2 regions of the Limnohabitans sp. 2KL-3 genome follow, and region 2 is predicted to be linked to the other one. Evidence: predicted binding sites of a transcription regulator. Region 2 holds the regulator's gene; the other holds the start of a gene.
The links. Region 2 encodes NrdR, which represses ribonucleotide reductase genes. Its sites were predicted from a motif close to CACNANATNTNGTG; they were not measured.

Region 1: the regulator NrdR is predicted to act here: its motif matches at 6,812-6,825, upstream of AMM41_RS13670 (ribonucleoside-diphosphate reductase subunit alpha).

Annotation. Positions count from the first base shown of each region.
Region 1 is NZ_CXON01000011.1:10,334-19,057, forward strand. Features, by position in the region: gene AMM41_RS13635 (aromatic ring-hydroxylating dioxygenase subunit alpha) at 85-1,476, shown strand; gene AMM41_RS13640 (glutamine synthetase family protein) at 1,473-2,954, shown strand; gene AMM41_RS13645 (2Fe-2S iron-sulfur cluster-binding protein) at 2,969-3,298, shown strand; gene ffh (signal recognition particle protein) at 3,408-4,793, opposite strand; gene AMM41_RS13655 (cytochrome C assembly family protein) at 4,871-5,674, shown strand; gene AMM41_RS22385 (PP0621 family protein) at 5,671-5,904, shown strand; gene ampD (1,6-anhydro-N-acetylmuramyl-L-alanine amidase AmpD) at 5,961-6,545, shown strand; gene AMM41_RS13670 (ribonucleoside-diphosphate reductase subunit alpha) at 6,914-8,724, shown strand, end outside.
Region 2 is NZ_CXON01000016.1:81,872-90,595, reverse strand. Features, by position in the region: gene AMM41_RS16845 (hypothetical protein) at 1-365, opposite strand, end outside; gene AMM41_RS16840 (hypothetical protein) at 362-994, opposite strand; gene AMM41_RS16835 (type IV pilin protein) at 991-1,458, opposite strand; gene AMM41_RS16830 (GspH/FimT family pseudopilin) at 1,575-2,198, shown strand; gene nrdR (transcriptional regulator NrdR) at 2,208-2,654, opposite strand; gene glyA (serine hydroxymethyltransferase) at 2,667-3,911, opposite strand; ZMP/ZTP riboswitch at 3,970-4,140, opposite strand; gene AMM41_RS16815 (lytic transglycosylase domain-containing protein) at 4,182-4,967, opposite strand; gene AMM41_RS16810 (DUF349 domain-containing protein) at 5,389-8,106, shown strand; gene AMM41_RS16805 (UDP-2,3-diacylglucosamine diphosphatase) at 8,153-8,724, opposite strand, start outside.

The sequences.
Region 1 (8,724 bases), on a different contig from region 2:
AAACTGACTGGCAAGAAACCTGCGTGGTCCCTCAAAATCGGACGCACGCCAACGGCAGACACACAGCGCAAGCCAGAGACCCCCATGAAAGCAGAACAAAACGAACTCATCACCCGCATTGGCCCGGGCACACCCTGCGGCGCGGTGATGCGCCACTATTGGCAGCCCGTGGCGCTGGTGGACGAGTTCAACCCCGCGCTCGACCCGCGCATGGCGATTCGCCCCGTGAAGGCGGTGCGCATATTGGGACAAGACCTGGTGCTGTTTCGCAACGCGCAGGGCGACTATGGTTTGCTCGACCGCGACTGTCCACACCGGGGCGCGGACCTGTCCTTTGGCCGAAACGAAGGCGATGGCCTGCGTTGCCCTTTTCATGGCTGGAAGTTTGACGTGACGGGCCAGTGCATCGAAACGCCCGCCGAGCCCACCGGCAGCACGCTGTGCAAGCGGGTGCGCCAACGCAGCTACCCGATCATCGAGCGCAGTGGCATTTTGTTTGGCTGGTTCGGCCCCGAAGGCCAGACCCCGCCGCCTCTGCCGGGCATCGACGCTTTCAGCGCCCCGGCCACCCACACCTTTGCATTCAAGGGTCTGTGGCACTGCAACTGGCTTCAGGCCTTTGAGGTGGGCATTGACCCGGCGCATGCGTCGTACCTGCACCGATTCTTCAATGACGAGTCGCTCGAAGGCAGTTATGGCCGCCAGTTTCGCGGCGCGAGTGCGGGCGATGTGCAGGGCGAGCGCTGGCCCATGACGCGCGTGATGCGCGAGCTGGACCAGCCGGAAATTTCGTTTGAGCCCACCGATGCGGGCCTGCGCCTGACGGCCCTGCGCCCGATCAACGAGGCGCTGACCCATGTGCGAGTGACCAATGCGCTGTTCCCGCACACCTTTGTGATTCCGCTGTCCGAGACCATGACCATCACGCAGATGCATGTGCCGGTGGACGACACGCACACTTATTGGTACTCGGTGTTCACCAGCTTTGACGGCCCGGTGGACAAAGAGGCCATGCGCAACCAGCGCTTGCCCTCGGTCACGCTGCCCGACTACATCCCCAAAGCGGGCAAGCACAACCACTGGGGCTTCAACCCCGAAGAGCAGGTCTCGCGCACTTATCTGGGCATGGGCGAGGACGACATCAACGTGCACGACCAGTGGGCCTGCGAGAGCATGGGCGCGATCCAGGACCGCACCCGCGAGCACTTGGGCACCAGCGACAAGGTGATCATGGCGAACCGGCGCATCTTGCTCAAAGCCATCGAGACGGTACAGGCCGGAGGCTTGCCGCCCGGCTTTGCGCAAGCGGGTGTGGCCAGCCAGCGTTTGGGCCCCGACACGGTGGATGGCATCGCCCCCAGCGGCCAGTGGCCACAGTGGTGGCGCGAAGCCTGCGACGCCAAGCGCAGCAGCGCACCGTGGGACGCGGCACTGCCGGGTGATGTGGCCGCTTCAGCCGACACGAGCGCGGCATGAGCTTCGCTGAACGCTGCGGCCTGCACAGCCGCGAACGTGAAGCCGCTTGCGAGCAGCTGGTGCGGCAGGTGGAAGCCTCGGGCATCGAGCTGATCCGCCTGGGCTGGTGCGACCTGCACGGCGTGGTGCGCGGCAAAACCATCGTGGCCTCGCAGCTGCGCAGTGCGCTGGCCAATGGCATCGGCATGGTCAGCACCTTGCTGCTCAAAGACAGCTCGGACCGCACCGCCTTCAAGGTGTTCGAGCCGGGCATTGAAGAGACCCTGCCCGGCTTTGCCGGGGCCAGCAATTTCACGCTCATGCCCGACCCGGCCAGCTGGCATGTGCTGCCCTGGACCGAAAAAACCGGCTGGCTGCAGTGCCAGCCCTATTTCGCGGATGGGCGCATCGTGCCGCTGGATTCGCGCCATGTGCTGCAGCAAGCCGTGAAGCGCTTGGCCGATCGCGGCTGGCAGATGCAATGCGGGCTGGAAGTTGAATTCCACATCTACCGCCTGAAAGACCCGCTGCATGGGGCAGACCTGGACCCGGACCGCGCCGCCTGGCCCGGCCCCGCGCCCGAGGTCAGCCTGATCCATCCGGGCTACAACCTGCTGACCGAAGCCTGGATGGACAGGTCCGAAGAGCCGCTTCGCATCGTGCAGCGCACCGCCCAAGCGCTGGGCCTGCCGCTGATCTCGCTCGAAATTGAACTCGGCCCCAGCCAGGTGGAGGCGGTGTTTGACGTGCGCGATGTGCTGACGGCCGCCGACCACATGGTGCTGTTTCGCAACGCCACGCGCCAGGCCCTGCGCCGCGCTGGGTACCACGCCACCTTCATGTGCCGCCCGCCGTTTGAACACATCATGTCGAGCGGCTGGCACCTGCACCAATCGGTTTGTGAATTGACCACGGGAAGTAACGTGTTCATGCGCGATGCTGCAGCATCGGGTTTGGGTGCACTGGATGCAAAACAGGTGCTGAGCGATGTGGGTGCGTCTTGGCTGGCGGGTCTGCTGGCACATGCACCGGCATTAACGGCCCTGTGCACATCCACCAGCAATGGCTACGGGCGTTTCAGGCCCAATGCCATGGCGCCACAGTCGATTTTGTGGGGCCGTGACAACCGGGGCGCCATGCTGCGGGTCATTGGTGCGCCGGGCGACAGCGCCAGCCGCATTGAAAACCGCTTGGGCGAACCGGCGGCCAACCCTTATCTGTACATGGCCTCGCAAATCCACGCCGGGCTGGCCGGGGTGGACGCACAGCTGCAAGCGCCGCCCGCCACCGAAACGCCCTACTCTGCAGGCGCTGCCACCATCCCGAGCAGTCTGGCCGATGCGGTGCGGGCGCTGCAAAAAGATACGGCGTTGTGCCAGGCGCTGGGCCAGCCCTTTGTGGACTACTACAGCACCATCAAGCAGGCAGAACACCAGCGCATGGCGCAGGCCGAAGACGCCCAGGAATTCCACCGCCGCGAATACTTCGGGCGCATTTAAAAAACCCCTTGAACATGATCACCATCCACCTGCAACCCCACGACCCCACACAAGCGGTGCACACCCTGCAAGCCCAGCCCGGCCAAAGCCTGATGCAGGCTGCGGTCGATGCCAACTTGACGGGCATTCAAGCCGATTGCGGCGGGCTGCTCACCTGCGCGACTTGCCATGTGGTGGTGTCAGGGGACTGGCTGGCGAAGTTGCCAGCCATGACCGGCGACGAAGACGGCATGCTGGCCTTCACCGCCCAAACGCGCGAGCCGGGCAGTCGCCTGTCATGCCAGATCATGCTGACGCAAGAACTGGATGGCCTGCTGGTGTCGCTGCCCGCGAACCAGTATTGAACAGTATTTGTAGGTCGGCGGCTTCAGCCCCGACATGGGCCTGTGCCGGAGCGAACAATCGTCGGAGCTGAAGCTACCGACCTACAGGGCATCTGGTAGGTCGGCAGCTTCAGCGCGGCATGCCGGGAAAGCCCCCGCCACCGCCCATCATGCCTTTCATGGCACCCATGCGTTTCATCATCTTCATCATGCCGCCGCCGGACATCTTTTTCATCATGTCCTGCATCTGCTCAAACTCCTTGAGCATGCGGTTGACGTCCTGCACCTGAACGCCTGCGCCAGCGGCAATGCGCCGCTTGCGGGTGGCTTTGATCAATTCAGGCTTGCTGCGCTCTTTGGGCGTCATGCTGTGGATGATGCCTTGCTTGCGGCCAATGTCTTTTTCGACTTTGTCCATGTCCATAGACCCGGCCTTGGCGGTCAACTGGCTGGGCAGTTTGTCCATCAGGCTCGACAGGCCGCCCATTTGCTTCATCTGCTGGATCTGGGCCAAAAAGTCATTCAGGTCAAAGCTGCCGCCACTCTTGACCTTGGACGCCAGCTTTTGCGCGGCTTCCATGTCCACACCCGCTGTGACCTGCTCGACCAAGGCCACGATGTCGCCCATGCCCAGCACCCGGCCTGCGTGGCGTTCGGCGTCGAACACTTCCAGGCCGTCAATTTTTTCACTCGTACCCGCAAACTTGATGGGCACACCCGTGATCTGGCGCACCGACAGGGCCGCACCACCGCGTGAATCGCCATCGAGTTTGGTCAGCACGATGCCCGTGAGCGGCAAGGCGTCGCTGAAGGCGCGAGCGGTGTTGGCCGCGTCCTGACCCTGCATGGCATCGACCACGAACAGGGTTTCAACAGGCTTGAGTTCAGCGTGCAGCGCCTTGATCTCGGCCATCAGGGCTTCGTCAATCGCCAGGCGACCGGCCGTGTCGACCAGCAACACGTCAAAAAAGTGCTTGCGGGCGTAGTCAATGGCGGCGCGGGCAATGTCGATTGGCTTTTGGTCGGGCGAGCTGGGGAACCATTCGGCACCGGCTTGGGCGGTGACGGTTTTGAGCTGTTCGATGGCGGCGGGGCGGTACACGTCACCCGAGACCGTGAGCACTTTCTTTTTGCGCTTTTCAATCAGGTGCTTGGCCAGCTTGGCGGTGGTGGTGGTTTTACCGGCACCTTGCAAACCTGCCATCAGGATCACGGCGGGCGGCTGCGCGGCCAAGTTGATGTCCGACACCCCCTCGCCCATGGTGGCGGCCAGCTCGCGGTTGACCACACCCACCAAGGCTTGGCCGGGCTTGAGCGAGCCCATGACCTCTTGGCCCAGGGCTTTTTCCTTCACGCGGGCGATGAAATCGCGCACCACCGGCAGGGCCACATCGGCTTCGAGCAAGGCCATGCGCACCTCGCGCAGCATGTCGGCCACGTTCGATTCGGTGATGCGGGCCTGTCCGCTGAGGGTCTTGACGAGGCGTGAGAGTTTGTCGGTCAGGGCGGAGGCCATGGGGGAATCCAGAAAAAACCGGTCAAGCGTGTTGGCGAAGCCCCTGTGGCTGCGCCTGAAAGGCTAAACTCGGACCCATGATTTTAGCGAGTGCTCCTTTCTGGACGCTGCCCTTCTCTGCATTGGCGGCGCTGACCTATGCCTTGCCCGCTTTGGTGCCTCGACACCTCAGTGATGTCCACGCCAGACGACTGTTGCTGCTGGCCTGGGCATTGCACGCGCTGAGTTTGCTGATGCTGCTCATGGGTCCGGTGCGTTTTGGTTTTGCCCCTGCACTGTCGGTCACGGCTTGGTTGGTGGTCACGGCTTACATGATCGAGACCCAGTTTTTCCCCAAACTCAAGGTCCGCTGGGCCGTGGGGAGTTTGGGTGCCGTCACGGTGGTTTTGGCTTGGGTCTTTCCCGGTACGCCTTTGACCGCACAAGCTTCGGCCTGGCTGCCCCTGCACTGGGCCTTGGGTTTGTCGGCCTACGGCATGTTTGCAGCTGCTGTGGTCCACGCCTGGATGATGACGCGCACCGAACACGACATCCGTCTGGCCCATGACGCCACCAGCGGCCTTCCTTTGCTCACCCTGGAACGCCTGACCTTTCGCTTTGTGACTGCAGGCTTTGTGCTGCTGACGGCCACCTTGGTGGCGGGAGCGCTGTTTGGCGAAGCCTTGTATGGACAAACCCATACCCAATGGCACTGGGACCACAAGCGGGTTTTTGCCCTCTTGTCCTGGATCACTTTTGCCACTTTGTTGATTGGACGCCAGCAATGGGGCTGGCGAGGTCGCCGCGCCGTGCGGGTGCTCTACATTGGCGCGGCACTGCTGCTCTTGTCCTATGCTGGCTCACGCTTTGTTTTGGAAGTTTTGATCGGGCGCGTTGGATGAAATATCTTTTGTTGATTTTGCTGGTATTGGTGGTCATTTGGGCCCTCAAACGAAACCGCAGGGACACGCCAGCACCTCCACCACAAGACAGCCCAAACCAGCCTTCCAACATGGTTGCATGCACACACTGCGGCATCCATCTTCCCCAAGACGAAACCGTGAACGGTGAAAAAGGCGTGTACTGCAGCACCGATCACCGAACTGCGGCACAAGACCGCAATCCGTCCTGATCCTTGGCCAGTCTTTCTCGTTCTTATTCAATTCTGTGGTCCAACAAATCCAGCACTTGGAAAAACTCCTCTCAGAACCCATCGGTCTTTGGCAAGACGGTTGGTACCGTCATGCCACACGCTTGGACTCGCCAAATTTTGGATTGCGACCCAACGGGGCCTGTGTTGACTTGGTGGTTATCCACTCGATCAGCCTGCCACCCGGCCAATATGGTGGCAACGAAGTTCAAGCGCTGTTTACCAATCAGCTGGACTGGGAGGCTCACCCCTATTTTTCGCAAATCCGGGGTTTAGAGGTGTCAGCCCACTTTTATATCCGGCGCGACGGCACCCTTTGGCAGTTTGTCAGTATCGATCACCGCGCTTGGCATGCAGGCCAATCTGAGTACCGGGGCAGAAACCAATGCAACGATGACTCCATCGGCATAGAACTGGAAGGCCTGGAAGGTGAAACATTTGAAGAGGCTCAGTACACACAACTGAGCCAACTTTGCCAAGCCTTGCAGCTTCACTGCCCCATTGCCCATGTCGCGGGGCATGAGCACATTGCCCCCGAAAGAAAACAAGACCCCGGTGCTGGTTTTGACTGGAATCGACTGAAATCAATGTTAAATTTCCCACCTAGCGTTTACCCTAGGTAGCTCTCAGTTTTTCAATCGGATCGCCGTCCATCTGCAGATCCGCCATCGCCCCAAAGCATCAGGCATGCAAGACGAAAATCACTTGCATGCCCCATCACCACTGACCTTTTCGTGAAAAAACCCATTTTGACGGGGCTTGAAGCGCCCCATTTCAAGTTCTGAAAAGACCCATCACTCTTACCCAGTGTGGTCTGGCCCACCTGAGTAGAGTGTGGTGTCTTTTGGAGACGGATACACTACCTGTAGTGGCTTGCCATGCCCCGAGACACCAGATATAGTGTCTTTTACAAAATCTCACAATTGATCAAAAGAGGCTTTGCACTCTTTTGATCGGCCTCATCTTTGACTTTTCCCATACAAAAATGAACATGCAAACCGATCTGACCCCTCCTTTGTCGCCCACCAGCCAGACGAACTTGTCCGAAGCCGATCGTGCGGGCCATTCTTCTGCGCAACCCTTGAACCATTACCAAATCATTCGCCGCAACGGTGCCGTTGTGCCGTTCGAACCCAGCAAAATCGCCATCGCGATGATGAAGGCGTTTTTGGCCGTGCATGGCACCCAAGGCGCTGCGTCTGCCAGCGTGAGAGAGGTGGTAGAGCAACTGACCCAAAACGTGGTTCGTGCACTCATGCGTTCACGACCCGGGGGAGGCACTTTTCACATTGAAGATGTGCAAGACCAAGTGGAACTGGGTCTGATGCGCAGCAGCAATCACGAAGTCGCTCGCGCCTATGTGCTCTACCGTGAACGCCGCACCCAAGAACGCAGCCAACAGTCACATGCTGAGCCTGCCGTTCAAGAGCCCGTGTTGCATGTTCTGGACGGTGGCCAACGCGTGGCCCTGGACCTGAATTACCTGAAGTCCTTGATGATCAATGCTTGCGCCGGTTTGGGCCCTGACGTGAGTCCTGAGCCGATCGTGGCGGAAACCATGCGCAACCTGTACGACGGTGTGCCCATGGAAGAGGTGTACAAAGCCTCCATCTTGGCATCGCGAACCCTCATTGAAAAAGACCCAGACTACACCTACGTCACGGCCCGATTGTTGATGCACACCATTGCCAAGGAAATTTTGGGCAAGGAAGTGACCCAAGATCAGATGGCTGGCGAATACATCCAATACTTCCCCAAGTTCATCCAAAAAGGCATCGACAACGAACTGCTTGACCCCAAACTGGCGCAGTTTGACTTGAAAAAACTGGCAGAAGCGCTCAAGCCTGAACGCGATTTGCAGTTTGATTACCTGGGTCTGCAAACCCTGTATGACCGTTATTTCCTTCATGTGCGCAAGCAACGCATTGAAATGCCCCAAGCATTTTTCATGCGTGTGGCCATGGGTCTGTCGGTCAGCGAGGCCAATCGCGAAGCCCGTGCCATCGAGTTTTACGAAGTGCTGTCCTCCTTCGATTTCATGTCTTCGACGCCGACCTTGTTCAACAGCGGCACATTGCGTCCGCAGCTGTCGAGCTGTTACCTGACGACTGTGCCTGACGACCTCGATGGCATCTACGAATCCATCAAAGAAAATGCCTTGTTGTCCAAGTTCGCTGGGGGATTGGGCAACGACTGGACCCGTGTGCGAGCCATGGGGTCGCACATCAAAGGCACCAATGGCGAATCACAAGGCGTGGTGCCGTTCCTCAAAGTGGTCAACGACACCGCAGTTGCCGTCAATCAGGGTGGTAAACGCAAAGGCGCGGTCTGCACTTACCTTGAGACTTGGCACCTGGACATTGAAGAATTCCTGGAATTGCGCAAAAACACCGGCGATGATCGCCGCCGCACGCACGACATGAACACCGCGAACTGGATTCCTGACCTGTTCATGCGTCGCGTCATGGAAAAAGGTGACTGGACACTGTTCTCTCCTTCAGATTGCCCAGATTTGCATGACAAGTACGGGGCTGATTTTGAAAAAACCTACACGGCCTACGAAGCCAAGGCCGAACGGGGTGAAATCAAACCCAGCAAAAAATTGCCGGCCAATGACTTGTGGCGCAAGATGCTGTCCATGCTGTTTGAAACAGGACACCCTTGGATCACCTTCAAGGACCCTTGCAATATCCGCTCGCCACAGCAACACGTTGGCGTGGTGCATTCGTCCAATCTGTGCACAGAGATCACACTCAACACCAGCGACACCGAAACTGCCGTCTGCAACTTGGGTTCGGTCAA
Region 2 (8,724 bases):
TCGACCAAGTCGCGCACGGCGGTGGTGCTCAGCTGGGCCTGCGGTATGGCAGGGTGTTGTTCGGGCGTGAGCCGAATGCACTGCCACTGGGGCCCGGTGACCCCTTCGGGGCAGGGGGTCAAAGCCTGCAAAAGGCTGTCTAACGGGGTGTTTGTGTCCAACAACAAAGCTTGTGCTCCCGCCAAAGCGGCCGTGGCGGCCCATCGGGCTTGGTGGCTTCGGGCGTGGTTGAAAGTGGCCAGCTGGTCCATTTGGGCACTGCGGGCGCTGTAAAAACTGGCCAGGCTGGCCAGCATCACCAAGGTCATGGCCATCAGCAAAGTGATGGCACCCGTCTGCGGGCCGAGGGCAGGGGAGCGCGTCATGGGCAAAACTTCGATTGGACGCTGGCGGGCAAATCGTTTTGCAAGCGCACGGTTTGAGTGAGGCTCATGGTGCGACCGGGGTCCTGTGGCCATGCAGCGCTCAGCGTCATCTGCACCGAGCGGCGCAGCCAACCTTGTGCAGCTGAGCAATGGAGTGTCCACTGCAGTGCGCTGACTTTCAGGCTGCTGGTGTCGGTGATGGCTTGCCAATCCCCCGCATCTTGGCATGAACGTTTGATTTGGATGGTTTGCGACGAGAGCCGAAAACCCATGCATTCGTCTTTCTCGCGCTGCCCGTTGTGGTTGCGGTCATAACTGAAGGCCAGAGTTTCGCCGCTCACGCTGAAATCTTGTGCATCCTTGCAAAAATCGTCCAGACACAGGGTTGGGCTGCGTGTTTCCCAGGCTTTGGCCGAGTACTGCGCTTGGCGCAATTCTTTGGCCATCCAGTCCATGGCCGAACGCAGATCGTGGTGCAGGTGGGTGTCATGCAGTGCCTGGCGGTGACCACGCAATTGACGGGTCAGCATGGTGCTGCCTGCGGCCAGCACCACCATGCCCAGCGCAAGGCCCACCAGCAGCCCGGTCAAGGTCTCACCTTTTTGAAGGCGGTGGCGGTTGGTGCTCATTTTTTCCAGCAACGGTCGGGGTCAGCGCTCCAGTGAGGGCCCGCGCTGAGCAAAGCGTTGGCGGGTGCTTGCCACGTCAACCGCAAGGGCGCGCACTGGACGTCGGCCGATTGGGCCCCCACGGGGGTGGCCTCTAAGGTGAAGCCGTCGGCATCGGCCAAGGTGATGCGCAGTTGGTAATGGGCTTGGCTGGATCGGTCGGTGGTCCAGCCCAAAGTGCTCAGGGCATCGGCATGCTGGTCATGGGCACTGCGCCAGCGGATTTGGTCCATTTGCAATTGCAGCAAAGCGGCTTGACCGTCAATGCGTCGGGTCTGGCGTTGTTGTTGCTGGTAAGCCGGCAGGGCCAAGGCCGCCAGAACGGCCATCAGCGCCAAGCTGATCAGCAGCTCGGTCAGCGTGAATCCCCGATTCCGAAACTGGGCGGTGGTGGTGTCTGGGGGATGGCGACCCAAAAGGTGCATGGCATGACTCCCTTGATTTGGTTTTGATTGTGGTCTTGTGTATTCATTTTGTACAGTTCAAGATGAGGGCCTGCTTGTGGGCACGATGCGCACACATGAACCCAGGAGGATGAGCCATGCATCGCCAAACGCTGCCACCCCGCCCGTGGCCCCATGACCCGCGCTGTGCGCAAACGCTGCGGGGCTTCAGTTTGCTGGAGGCCTTGGTGGTGCTGGCGCTGGTGGGTGTGTTGATGGCCATCGCTGTGCCGACTTTGTCGGACTTGCGGCAACAGCATCGGCTGCAAGCACGGGCCGAGGCCTTTTTGAGCAGCTTGGTCTTGGCTCGCTCGGAAGCGCTGCATCGCCAGCAAAGGGTGACCGTGTGTGCAAGTGCTGCTTCACATGGTCATTCATGTGATCCTGAGGGGCGTTGGCAGCAGGGCTGGCTGGTGTTTGTGGACAGCAACAACAGCGCCCGCAGAGATCCGGGAGAGGTGATCGTCGAGCGACAAGACGCCATGCCCGAGGGTTTTCAATTGACGGTCACCAATACCGTCAAGTCTTATTTTTCTTATGGCGGTGAGGGAAGAAGCGTGAGCCTCAGCGGGGCCTTCATGGCGGGCACCTGGCGCTTTTGTTCGGCTAATTTGCCACACGGTTGGCAAGTGGTCAGCAATGCTATGGGACGCCCCAAGTTGGAAAAAATACCGACCAAGGACTGCGATTGCCGCCTCTTTCAGGGGCCGACATGCCCTTGAGCAAAAATTTTAGCGGACTTCGTCAACCAAGGTTTTGAAGTCGTCAATATCTTCAAAATTGCGGTAGACACTGGCAAAGCGCACATAAGCGACTTTGTCGAGTTTTTGCAATTCACGCATGACCCATTCACCAATGCGGTGTGAAGCCACTTCGCGTGTGCCCAAGTTGAGCAGTTTTTCCTCGATCCGTTCCATGGCCGCATCGAGTTGTTCGATGCTGACGGGCCTTTTGCGCAGAGCCAAGTTGAGGCTGCCGCGCAGTTTTTCTCGCTGGTAATCGATGCGCCGACCGTCTTTTTTGACGATGGCCGGAAAGTTGACTTCGGGCTTTTCGTAGGTGGTGAAGCGCTTTTCACACGCCCCACATTGGCGACGCCGCCGAATGAAATCCCCGTCCTCGGCCAAACGGGTCTCGACCACTTGCGTTTCGAGGTGACCGCAAAACGGGCATTTCATCGTGTGGACCGATCAGCCGTAAACGGGGAAACGGCTGGTCAGCGCATGCACCTTGGCACGCACGGCGGCCAAATTGGCTTCGTCCAGCGGGTTGTCCAGCACATCCGCAATCAGGTGGGCCGTGGCGCGGGCTTCTTCGTCCTTGAAGCCGCGGGTGGTCATGGCAGGGGTGCCGATGCGCACGCCGCTGGTCACGAACGGCTTTTCTGGGTCGTTCGGAATGGCGTTCTTGTTGATGGTCATGTGGGCGTTGCCCAATGCGGCTTCTGCAACTTTGCCGGTGATCCCTTTGGCACGCAGGTCCACCAACATGACATGGCTTTGGGTGCCGCCGCTGACGATGCGCAGGCCGCGAGCGGTCAGTGTCTCGGCAATGATCTGCGCGTTTTTGACCACTTGGGCTTGGTAGGCCTTGAACTCAGGTGCCAGAGCCTCTTTGAAGGCCACCGCTTTGGCTGCGATGACATGCATGAGCGGGCCGCCTTGCAGGCCGGGAAAGATGGCGCTGTTGATGGCTTTTTCGTGCTCGGCCTTCATCAAGATGATGCCGCCACGGGGGCCGCGCAAGCTCTTGTGGGTGGTCGAAGTGACCACGTCGGCGTGGGGCACGGGGTTGGGGTATTGGCCCGCAGCGATCAAGCCCGCATAGTGGGCCATGTCGACCATGAAGATCGCGCCAACTTCTTTGGCAATTTTGGCAAAGCGCTCAAAGTCGATGTGCAGCGAGTAGGCCGAAGCACCGGCAATGATCAGCTTGGGTCGGGTTTCACGGGCTTTGGCTTCCATGGCCTCGTAGTCGATGGCTTCTTGCGCGTTCAGGCCGTAAGACACCACGTTGAACCATTTGCCGGAAATGTTGAGCGGCATGCCGTGGGTCAGGTGACCGCCTTCGGCCAAGCTCATGCCCATGATGGTGTCGCCGGGCTTCAAGAAAGCCAGAAACACGGCTTCGTTGGCCGAGGCACCACAATGCGGCTGCACGTTGGCGGCTTCAGCGCCAAAAATTTGCTTGACGCGGTCAATGGCCAATTGTTCGGCCACATCCACATGCTCGCAACCGCCGTAATAACGCTTGCCCGGATAACCTTCGGCGTATTTGTTGGTCAACTGACTGCCTTGTGCGGCCATCACGGCGGGCGAGGCGTAGTTTTCGCTGGCGATCAGCTCGATGTGGTGTTCTTGGCGGGCGTTTTCGGCCTGGATGGCAGCGAACAGCTCGGGGTCGGTTTGTTCAATCAGAATGTTGCGGTGGTACATGGCAGTCCTTTGGATGGAAGTGACCTTGAATAAAAACGAAGATGGGGTTGTTTTTGACAAGGGCTGCCCAGGCGAACGGCTGAGACCGGCTGGGCATGACAAAAAGCGACAGCCGGTTGCACGCTTCCCAGTGGTTCAGGGTGGAGCATCCACCACAATCCACGTCAGAGCAGTCGCTGGCTTTTTGAGAGCCAGAACGCCGCCCCTATCGCCAGTTGCGCACCCGGCTAGTGTAGCCGAGGGTTTTCAGGCCCTGGTCAAGGCCCGAGATCAAAGCGGAAATTGAGTGGTTTTTGTCCCGCCAGAATGCGATGGCGCAACCCCAGCTGTTTTGAATCCTTGCGTGATTTTGTCCAGCTGTTTTTGTTCGCTCAAGACGCGGTCAATGTAGGTCTCGTCCCTGGCTTGTCCTGAGTCGGCGGCATAAAGCCGCAGCGCATCTTCAACGGTGCTCGATTGTTGAATCAAAAACTGCAAGTGGCGCGTGCCTACGCGCAGGTTTGTCAAAGGATCGAACGCGGCCAATCGGCCCCCAAAAGGCGTCAAGGCCTGACTGTGGGCATTGGGCTCGATCTGCATCAATCCCATGCCACCTTGTGAACCCGAAGCAAAGGGATTAAAGCGTGACTCAATGGCCATCACCGCCAAAATCAAAGTCGGTGCGATTTGGCTGCGCTCACCTACCGACCAGGCCTCTGACACCAGTGCGCCCACGGGTTCGGGCGACACTTTGTACTTGCGGCTGAGCCATTGGGTCACAGCCATTTGGTCTTTGGGCAGACTTTTCACGCTCGTTGCGGTCGAACGTGATGCGCCTTCGAGCAAGATGTCGATGTCCAGCGTCTCAGCTTGGCGCATTTCGAGCCAACTCATCAAGGTTTCACTGGCATAGACCTGCAAACCGGGGCGGGCAAAAAAAGTCAAGGCCACAGCCACCACAGCCATGCCCAGCAGGGCCAGGCTGTGCCGTGTGATTTCTACAAAACCTTCGCGCACGTCGCCGCTCAAGGTGGTGAAGCTTCGCCAGAATTCGGACAGATTCAAATGGGATTTCAAAAAAACTCCTCTCGTGTCAAGCGTGAACATGCCGCAGGCAAACGCTTGGTAGGGGGGCCGAGGCTGCAGACCAGGAGGGGTTTGCAGCGAATCGGCTGATGCTCGGGTTATCCCTAGTGGTGCCGATGTGTGGCAAATTTTAAGAAATTTTAATAACCCGTCAAGTATTTAAATTTTGTTTGATAGATTTTATTGAATATATAGATGGTTTTTTGGCTCTGAAAACCGTCCTGTTTCGCTTGGATTCGCGTTCCGCTTTCTGTCGCGTGCAAATCCCGGCGAAAATACGCGTTTGTGTTGCCGAGTTGGTCCCCAGGGGTCGAGTCTGTCGGCCCGCCGCCGTCTTGGCACCCAACGTGTTTTAAAGTTTTTTACCGTGACCTCATCATTCAAGCCTTTTGACCTTGCCGCCCTCGATCCCATGACGGCCGGTATCTTCAATGCCGCCACATCCGGTGAACGCAGCGCCCGTTTGCGTGAGTGGTTGGCCTCCGAGCCTGCAGAGGCATTGCTCAACGATGTTTACCGTGAACTGGCCAGCCGTGACAAAGGTGTGGCCAAAATCCTCAAGGAAAAACTCGACGAGATCAAACGCGCCCACGGACAGGAGGCTTTGGCCAGTGATTGGGGCCAGAAAGCCGAACACATGCTGATGGCACCGCGTTTGAACATTGCCGATGCCTTGGCATGGCAGCGTGATGCGGCCAAGGCCGGTGCCCCCTTGTCGCGCGAACCTTTGGCCAGCCTGAAATTGCGATTGGCCGAAGTGGTCAAAGGAGTCGAAGACTTGCAGCACCAAGTCATGGTGCAGCGCGAGGCGGCCGTTTTGTTGGCGCAGCGTGTGGAAGTGCTTTCCACCAAACATTTGATTGAAGCCCAAAGCGGTCATGCGGGTTTGCAAGCGGATGTGGTGCAGTGGCAAGCCCAGGCTTTGGCCCTCACCCAAAATGCGGTTTGGCCGAGTGTGGACCTGAAGTACCCCTCTCAACTGGAGGTGGCGGGTAAACAACTTCAAGCGGTCTGGGATGGTTTTTCAGCAGCTCTGGATTTGGCCGGTTTGGCTCAAACCGACCCTGCCGCAGCCTTGCCTTCGGTGCCTGTTTGGGCCGACGAAATTCGACGCTTGCGCGGTGACACGGGCAAAGAGGCAGCCCCCGTTGCAGAACAAGCCAAAACCGAAAAAACAGACAAACCCGCCAAGCCCAAATTGGATCCAGCGCAACGTCAGGCTCTGCGCGAAGCCGCCAGTGCTGCCGTCACGCCCGTGCTCGAAGCGGTTGAAAAAGAAGCCGCTGAGGGTCAAGGAAAAGCGTCTGCTGAAGCTGCAGTGGCTTTGCGTGCGGTGCTCAAAGTTCACGGCAAGCATCTGGACACGGTCTTGGATGAGCGTGTGCACTTGGCCTTGACCGCAGCGGGCGAACTCGAAGGCTGGCAACGCTGGCGAGCCGACCAGATCCGTCAAGACCTGGTGGCTCAGGCTGAAGCTTTGCTTGGTCAAGACAAAACCCCCACCGTGGGGGGGCGCAAAATGCAAGACAAGCTGCGCCAACTGCGTGAAAGCTGGAAGCAAACCGACCAAGGTGGCCTGCCCAACCACGCTTTGTGGAAACGTTTTGACGCGGCTTGCAACGAGGCCTACAAAACAGTGCTGTTGTGGCTGGAGCAAATCAAAAAAGAATCGGCCGACCACCGTGCGCAGCGTGTGGCGCTGATAGAGGAAGTCAAAGCTTTCACTGCCGCGCATGCCGACAGTGAAGACTGGCGTGGCCAATTGCGGGCTTTGCACCAGTTTGCGGACCGTTGGCGCAATGCTGGCCACTTGAGCGAAAAGTCATTTGCTGAAATGCAGTCTCAGTGGAAAGCCCTTTTCAAGGCCGCAGCAGCCCGACTGGAGGCCGCACAAAAGGCCAGCATTGAGCGCCGCCAAGCCTTGATCCAAGAGGCCCGCGAGCTGGGCGCGGCTGCGGCTTTGCGCGTGGATGCGGTGAAGGCTTTGCAAACCCGTTGGCAAACCGAGGCCCAGTCCGTGCCTTTGGACCGCAAAACCGAGCAAAAATTGTGGGAAATTTTCCGAGCTCCCCTGGATGAAGCTTTCCAGCGCAAGGGCTCTGAGCGCCAGCACGTGTCCGCCCCCTTGAATGCACACGACCGCATGGTGATCGACGCCTCTCAAGCTTTGGAAGCGGCCAATGCCAGTGGCGATGCCACCAAAATTCGTGCCGCCATGGCCGCACTCGACGCCGCTTTGCGTGGCCAAGCTGCAGCGGTGTTGGCTGAAAAAACGAGTCCTGCCCCAGAGGTTCGGGCCGAATTGCCCGCATCCGGTGCTGCGTCTGATCAAGATGCCGCTCCTTCTGACGGCGAAGGCTCGGACATGGCCAAGGCGTCTGCTCCATCGGCTGAAGGTCAGGAAGTGTCCGGCGACACGGGTGCACAGAGCGACGCTGCGGCGCCACCTGTGGCCAAAGTGCAAGCGCCCAAACGGGTGGTGGCGGTTCGGGGCGATGACCGTCCTGGACAAAAGAAAACCGAAGCGCCAGCCCCCACAGGCCGCCGCGATGCGCGTCCGGGCGAACGCTCAGGCCGTCCCGGCGAGCGCATGGGCGAGCGTGGCCAGCCTCGCATGGGCGAGCGCGATCGCTCTGGCCGAGGTGACTTTGAGCAACGGCCAGATCGTGGACCCCGTTTGGGTGATGCCGCTTTCCGTGCTCAGCGCGAGGCCTTGGAGCGTGCTGAGATGTCTTTGCGCAAGCTGGCCGCCCAAGCCCATGGTGAGACCCTCACGCGTCTCATGGGGGCTTGGCAAGAGCGTCAAGCCGATGCCTTGCCGAGCACACAGGAGTTGGGCCGTGCCGTCAATGCATCGACCCGCCAGGTCTGGACTCAGGCCCTGAGTTCACCGGCCAAAGAGAGTGCCTCAACGGCCTTGCTTCGCCTTGAAATGGCTGCTGAAGTGCCCACGCCTGCCGAACAGTTGTCCGCGCGTCGTGCCCTGCAATTGCAATTGCTCACACAGCGCAATCAACCCGGTCCTGCAGAGACTTGGGCCCAGGATGTGGCTCAGGTGTTGTCAGGTCCGCACGACGAGGTGTCGGCACGTCGTTTGCAAAACGCCTTGAAAGGGTTGCTCCGCTCGTGATTGGACACTGATGTGCTGATGACCAGGCCCTCTTCCAAAGGGTTGGTTATCGCATCAGTGGCCGGGTGGCTTGCTCTTTGGGTGCAAGGTCAACCCTTTCAGTTTGGCCATTTGCCCAGAGTCTCATTGCCTGTGCCCTGAGCGGGGTGTGGTCGAGTGACCAGTCGCTCAGCACTTGGCGCAGGGTGTGGGGCGTTTCCAACAAGGAATGGTCAGCAGCTTGGTGGGTATGGCCATGAATCAGGTGGCGGCTGTCGGCGGCTTTTAACCAAGCCAGGCTGGTCGCGGTGTCTGCATCGGCATAGACCGCATCGCTGCGTTTTTGCGATTCGCTGTGCATGCGCATGGCACGGGCCAAGCGCAGACGCTCGTGCAACGGTTGAGCCAAAAAGGCATGCTGCCAATCGTCGCTGCGAACTTGCAGGCGAAAGCGTTGATACTCCAAATCGGCCACACACAAGGCGTCGCCATGGCTGAGCAACAGGCGCAAATCGCCCCATTCCAACACAGTGGGGTCGCTCAGGGCCTGCACCCCACAGCTGGACAAAAAGTTTTGCCCAAGCAAAAAGTCCCGGTTTCCAGGCATGAAGCCCACGGTGATGCGCTCAGTGGTTTGGC